Regions from separate parts of the Bradyrhizobium sp. HKCCYLS3070 genome, predicted to be linked through region 2. Evidence: predicted binding sites of a transcription regulator. Region 2 holds the regulator's gene; the other holds the start of a gene.
What was found. The regulator LexA, encoded in region 2, represses DNA repair genes until DNA is damaged. The targets are predictions, from matches to a motif close to TGTTCNNNNTGTGTTCNG.

Region 1: the regulator LexA is predicted to act here: its motif matches at 2,108-2,125, upstream of ACQR03_RS07250 (single-stranded DNA-binding protein).

What each region holds. Positions count from the first base shown of each region.
Region 1 covers NZ_JBNPTI010000001.1:1,566,068-1,569,476, forward strand. Annotated here, with positions in the region: gene ACQR03_RS07240 (LysR family transcriptional regulator) at 1-177, opposite strand, end outside; gene ACQR03_RS07245 (aldo/keto reductase) at 314-1,309, shown strand; gene ACQR03_RS07250 (single-stranded DNA-binding protein) at 1,450-1,947, opposite strand; gene ACQR03_RS07255 (outer membrane protein) at 2,410-3,165, shown strand; gene ACQR03_RS07260 (outer membrane protein) at 3,358-3,409, shown strand, end outside.
Region 2 covers NZ_JBNPTI010000001.1:1,687,992-1,691,400, forward strand. Annotated here, with positions in the region: gene ACQR03_RS07845 (molybdopterin molybdotransferase MoeA) at 1-942, shown strand, start outside; gene lexA (transcriptional repressor LexA) at 1,148-1,846, shown strand; gene ACQR03_RS07855 (hypothetical protein) at 2,122-2,562, shown strand; gene ACQR03_RS07860 (ComEC/Rec2 family competence protein) at 2,956-3,409, opposite strand, start outside.

The DNA.
Region 1 (3,409 bases), 120 kb from region 2:
GGCGACGCTGCGCGTCGTGCGCGCCAGCAGCCGCACGCCGAGCCGGGCCTCCAGATTGCGAAGGGCATGGCTGAGCGCCGACTGGCTGACGCCGAGCCTGGCAGCCGCCCGCGTGAAGCTTCCCTCCCGGGCGACAGCGAGGAAACCAAGGACGCCGTTCAGGTTCTCGCGCAGCATTCATGATTCCATTTCATAAAAGTATGCGCATTCTAGCCTCTAATGTTATCGCGGTCACAGCCTTAGGTTCAGCCCGGACGGCAAGGTTGACGACGCGTGATGCCGGCGTTGACCGCAGGACGGACAGGAGAACCGGATGAAGAAGAGAACCCTGGGCAAGAGCGGCCTCGAAGTGTCGGCCATCGGCTTCGGCTGCATGGGCCTGAACTTCGGCTACGGTCACGCGCTCGAGAAGGACGACGCGGTCAACCTTATCCGCGCCGCCTTCGATCGCGGCGTGACATTTTTCGACACCGCCGAAATCTATGGACCGTTCACGAATGAGGAGCTGGTCGGCGACGCCCTGGCTCCCGTTCGGGACAAGGTGGTCATCGCCACCAAGTTCGGCTTTGCGATCGACCCGGCGACCGGCCGGTCATCAGGGATGAACAGCCGCCCCGAGCGCATTCGCGCGGTCGCGGAGGCATCCCTGAAGCGGCTCAAGACCGATCGCATCGATCTGTTCTATCAGCACCGCGTCGATCCGGACGTGCCGATCGAGGACGTCGCCGGCGCGGTCAAGGATCTCATCGGGCAAGGCAAGGTCAGGCACTTCGGCCTGTCCGAGCCCAGCGCCCAGACCGTACGGCGCGCGCATGCCGTCCAGCCCGTTGCCGTGCTCCAGAACGAGTATTCGCTGTGGACCCGAGGTCCCGAGAGCAACGGCATCATTCAGGCCTGCGAGGAGCTCGGCATCGGCCTGGTGCCCTATAGTCCCCTGGGAAAAGGCTTTCTGACCGGCGCGATGAACGAGACGACCACGCTTGCCGACAACGACTTCCGCAGCACCCTGCCGCGCTTCACGCCCGCGGCGATGAAGGCCAACCAGGCGCTGGTCGATCTCCTCAAGCAGATCGCCGAACGCAAGGCATCCACGCCGGCCCAGATCGCGCTCGCCTGGCTGCTCGCGCAAAAGCCGTGGATCGTTCCCATTCCGGGCACGACCAAGCTCCATCGCCTCGACGAGAATCTCAAGGCCGCCGACGTCGAGCTCACTGCGGACGATCTCGCCCAGATGGAGCAGGCCGCAGTTGCGATCAAGGTTGAGGGAGAACGCTATCCCCCGCACCTGATGGCGACAACAGGGCGGTAGAACCCCTCTCCCACATCACCGGGCACTCCCATCGTGAGCGCCCGAAACCACCTGGAGGCGACGCGACGCCGGCGGCGCGTACACCCCACAGCTTCACCGAGATCGCGCCTTCTCCTTCACACCAAGGCGCGCCCTGAATTTCAGAACGGAATGTCGTCGTCCATGTCGCTGTTGCGTCCGCCACCGCCCGCCGAAGCAACCGCGCGGCGCGGCGGCGCCATCGACGGACCGCTGCTGCCGAAATCACCGCCACCCATGTCATCGGAGAAGCTGCCGCCACCGCCGCCCCGGCCATCGAGCATCGTCAGGGTGGAGTTGAAGCCCTGCAGCACGACCTCGGTCGAGTACTTCTCGACACCGCTCTGATCGGTCCATTTGCGGGTCTGCAGCGCGCCCTCGATGTAAACCTTGGCGCCCTTCTTCAAATACTGCTCGGCGACCTTGCAAAGACCCTCGTTGAAGATCACCACGCGGTGCCACTCGGTCTTTTCCTTGCGCTCGCCTGTCGCCTTGTCGCGCCACGTTTCCGACGTCGCAATGCTCAGATTGGCGATCGGCCGCCCATCCTGCGTGCGCCGGATCTCGGGGTCCTTGCCGAGATTGCCGACCAGAATCACCTTGTTCACACTACCCGCCATCACCACTCTCCCGCGGTTCTCGATCATCGGACCGGCCGTCCACACCGGCCTCACGGCGTCCGGTGGCTAACCCTTCCTCTCGCGGCGGACCCTATACGGTTGCCGCGCGGTCCACCCGCCCTGTCCATTGCTTATCCACATATAGCAGGCGGAAGGCCATTGTTCCAGTTTTGTTCGCGCGCATATGTCTACAACCGTGCGTCGAGTTCCGCGGAACTCGACGGAACCGCAAATTCTCGCAATGGAACCCGGAAAAAGTTCCCTTGTTCACGAAAAAGGGATTAACTTTCATCAAGTTAGACAGCCTCACTTCCTCCTCGGCTGTGGCTTTTGGGAGACGGTATCCAGGGTTGAATCGCGTATATTTGAGGATGGATTGGGGCCGCAAGCGTGGTCGCACCAACTTCACAGACGAGCGTCTCCGGGGACCATTTTGGAGACGCCCAACGCGGGAGACTTGGGATGAAACGAATTTTTCTCGGAGCTGTCAGCTTGATGGTTTTGGGGGCGCTGACGCCGGCGGGAGCCGCCGATCTCGCCGCCCGCCCGTACACGAAGGCCCCGGTGATGGCGCCGGCGCCGCTTCCGACCTGGGCCGGCTTCTACCTCGGCCTGCAGGGCGGCGGCGGCTGGGGCCGCAGCAACGAGACCTTCTTCGGGGCGCCGAATACGGCGATCTTTGCCGGCACCCAGAACTATGACACCAGCGGCGGCTTCGTCGGCGGTGTGGTCGGCTACAACTGGCAGGTCGACAACATCGTGTTCGGTCTCGAGGGCGACTATCACTGGGCCGACATCAACGGCCGGTCGGGCGTCGTCAACGCCGGTCTCGGCGATACCTACTTCACCAGGCTGCGCGGCTTCGGCGACATCAAGGGCCGCCTCGGCTGGGCTGCGGGTCCGGCGCTGTTCTTTGTCAGCGGCGGCGCTGCCGTCGGCGATCTCCAGCACCGCTACGACGCGGCGCTCAATGGTGGCGCGGCCAATAGCTTCGCTCAGAACAACTGGCGCTGGGGTTGGACGATCGGTGCCGGCGCCGAGTACATGTTCGCGCCGAACTGGTCGGCCAAGGTCGAATACAACTATCTCGACTTCGGCAAGAGCTCGATTCAGTACAGCGCGGTTCCGACCAACCGCTCCGAGTGGAGCGACACCGTGCACACCGTCAAGGCGGGCGTCTCCTATCACTTCGGCGGCCCGATCGTGTCGCGCTACTGATTGCACGCAAAAAGCGAATATGTCGAAAGGCCGGCCTCGCGCCGGCCTTTTTTGTGTGCCAGAACCGGCACTTGCCGAGCCGTTGTGTCCTTTGGGTGACGGCTTTTTACGGCGGAAGGAGCTATCAACGTCCGGCGGGTGGGCGTTGGTGAGAGCGTGCGTGCGGGCGTCGGACGTGGTTTGGGGAATGCGATGAGAAGGCTGTTGCTGGGGGCGACAACTTCGCTGGCGCTGGGGATTGCGC
Region 2 (3,409 bases):
GCGGCGCGGATCTTCACCGGTGGCGTTGTCCCGGAGGGCGCGGACGCGGTGGTGATCCAGGAGGACACGATCGCCGAAGATGGCCACGTCGTGATCACCGAGGCCGCGATCAAGGGCCGGCATATCCGGCCGGCGGGCGTCGACTTTCACCAGGGCATGGTGCTGCTGAAGTCCGGGCGCCGGCTCAGCGACCGCGACCTGTCGCTGGCGGCCAGCATGAATCATCCGGCGCTGCCGGTGCGGCGCCGGCCGAAGGTGGCGCTGCTCGCCACCGGCGACGAGCTGGTGATGCCGGGCTCGACGCCCGGCCCGGGCCAGATCGTCTATTCCAACGGCTACGCCTTGCGGGCGCTGGTGCGCAACGAGGGCGGGACCCCGATCGATCTCGGCATCGCCGCGGATACGATGGAGGCGACGATCGCCGGCATCCGCCGGGCCCGCGAGGCCAAGGCCGACATCTTGATCACGACCGGCGGCGCCTCGGTCGGCGATCACGACCTGGTCAAGCAGGCGCTCGAAGCCGAGGGCGTCGAGATGGCGTTCTGGAAGATCGCGATGCGGCCGGGCAAGCCGATGATGCACGGACGGCTCGGCGACATCAGGGTGATCGGACTGCCCGGCAATCCGGTGTCGTCCTATGTCTGCGCCATCCTGTTCCTGGTGCCGCTGATTCGGCGGCTGCTCGGCCGCGACGAGGCCGTGATGCCGCGCGAGACCGCCCTGCTCGGCCGCGAGCTCGGGCCGAACGATTCGCGCGAGGACTATCTGCGGGCGCGGCTCGAAGAGCGCGCCGACGGCACGCTGGTCGCCACCCCGGTGAGCCAGCAGGATTCGTCGCTGCTCGGCAATCTCGCGCTCTCGCAGGCGGTGGTGATCCGGCCGGCGTTTGCGCCGAAGGCGCCTGCGGGCAGCCCGTGCGAGATCCTGCGCCTGCCGAACTGAGCCGCTTCCCCGGTAAAGCCCGGTCTGTTCATCATATTTTTAGGATTGCGGAACACACATCGAACATATAGTGTCCGTTCATGATTTGTTTTTAGTATGTTGCGGGCGACGCGATGACGGTCCGACTCCAGGGCGCTCTCAGCCGGTTTGTGCGCGAGGCGCAGCTCCTGGACTCGGACGACAACAAACCGGGGACCAGGTCGAGATGCTGACGCGCAAACAGTACGAACTTCTGCGGTTCATCAACGAGCGGCTCAAGGAAGCCGGCGTGCCGCCGTCCTTCGACGAGATGAAGGATGCGCTCGATCTGCGCTCGAAGTCCGGCATTCATCGCCTGATCACGGCGCTCGAGGAGCGCGGCTTCATCCGCCGGCTGCCCAACCGCGCCCGCGCGATCGAGGTGATCAAGCTGCCCGAGCTGTCACAGGCCGCCAACAACCGCCGCGGCTTCACCCCATCGGTGATCGAGGGCAATCTCGGCAAGGTGCGCACCAGCACTCCCGCGCTGGACGATGGCGAGCGCCCCGTCGCAGTGCCGGTGATGGGCCGCATCGCCGCCGGTACCCCGATCGAGGCGCTGCAGACCCGCAGCCACACCATCAGCGTGCCTGCCGACATGCTCGGTAACGGCGATCACTACGCGCTCGAGGTACGCGGCGACTCCATGGTCGATGCCGGCATCCTCGACGGCGACATGGCGCTGATCCAGCGCAACGAGACCGCCGACACCGGCGACATCGTGGTGGCGCTGATCGACGATGAGGAAGCGACGTTGAAGCGCTTCCGCCGCCGCGGCGCATCGATCGCGCTGGAGCCAGCCAACACCGCCTACGAGGTACGCATCCTGCCGCCGAACCGGGTGAAGATCCAAGGCAAGCTGGTCGGGCTGTACCGCAAGTACTGATCGCGAATGGGATCGGTCGATCGGCGGCGGGCGCACGCGCTTTCGCCGCCGAGCTGGAGGCTGCCCAGCAAAATACGTCACGCGCGAATGCACCTCATGATGTGCAGCGCGGCATGCTCAAACGCTTGTGATCGGCCGCGGGCACACGCGATGCAGATCAGCGCAGAATTGCCGCGAAGCGCGCGCTAACATCACCATCGATGTCCACTCTGATAGAGGCCTGCGCCTGTCCGGGGGGAGCGTGGGTCGGCTATCTCTCAACGAGGAGCGATCCGATGTGTGACTACAGCCTCCATGCGGTTGCGTCCCGTCCCGCCAAGGTCGGCGAGACGTTGATCTCGATGACCTTCCGTGGCACCGCCACCCGCGGCTTCGCGCTGGAGAGCGAGCCGACCGTCGCAGTCTGCATGCTGCCCGGCACCGAGTTGGCCTTCGCCGAGGACGTCCGCTACGACAGCCGCTGGCTCTGGACCCGGACGATCCGCGAGCGCGTCGCAAAGTTCAACAGCATCGAGACTCACATTCCCGATCGCCATCACGACGCGATCGAATTCGCCGATGGCCGCCACGTGCTGGTGACCCAGCTCTGCGAGGGCCAGCGCGTCACCGTGCTGCAATTGCCGGTCAGCAAGCAGCCGGCGGAGCGACGCCCGGACATCGCCGAGGACGTGCCGCCTTCGCAGGCCACACCGATTCGCCGCATCAGCATCACCTGAGGGGTCTCCGCATCGGCATTTCTCTCGGTCGTGAGCGAGCTTTCGACCGTGGGAGATTTGGGTTCTGCAAGCGCAAAGTCCTCTCGGGCGAACCTCACGCCCCGGCATCGCATCGGATAGGAACGACATCCCTCGGCCGGCATGATGTGCCGGGGGAGCCTGCCGCCGTGGTCAACAAGATCGATTGGAACAAGGCCGCCGGGATCACCGAGCCCGGCTGCAATATGCTTGTGTTCGGATGGCTGACAGCCACGGCTGACGACATCGCCATCTGGCAACGCTATCCGCGCGCTGCGTTCACGCTGGCCGAAAGCCCCTCGCTGTTCGATGGACTTGGCAACATGGACCTGGCGACACCGAGTATCATCTCGGCACGTTCGAGCTGCCCGGCACTCAGTCTTCTTCGCCCTGCTCCGTCTCCGGCGGCGTCGCGTCCTGAGGCCGCACGGCCGGCGCGCGCGGCGTCAGCGTCGTGTCGAACTCGCCGGCCTCGGCGGGCGCCGGCCACCATGGGCGGTCAGTGCCGCCGGCGCGCGCCGGCGTGACGGCGAAGCTCCTGCCCCGCTGCACCAGCATCAAGGCGCCCTGCTGCCGCAACCGCTCGCGATCGATGACGGCCGCCGCGCAGGATGACGGCGCGGCGCGCGCGGTGACGATGAGCGCGGCACGGGCGCAATCATCGGCGAGCGCCTCGGCGCGCAGGGTCAGGGCGGCGAATCGGCCGTCGGCCATTGCGACCACGCAGCCCGCCTCGTCGCAGGAGACGCCATCGGTGAGCGATGAATCCGCCGGCAGCCGGGCATCGGCGTCGGCCGCGAGCCACTCCTTGGTGGCGAACACATCCTTG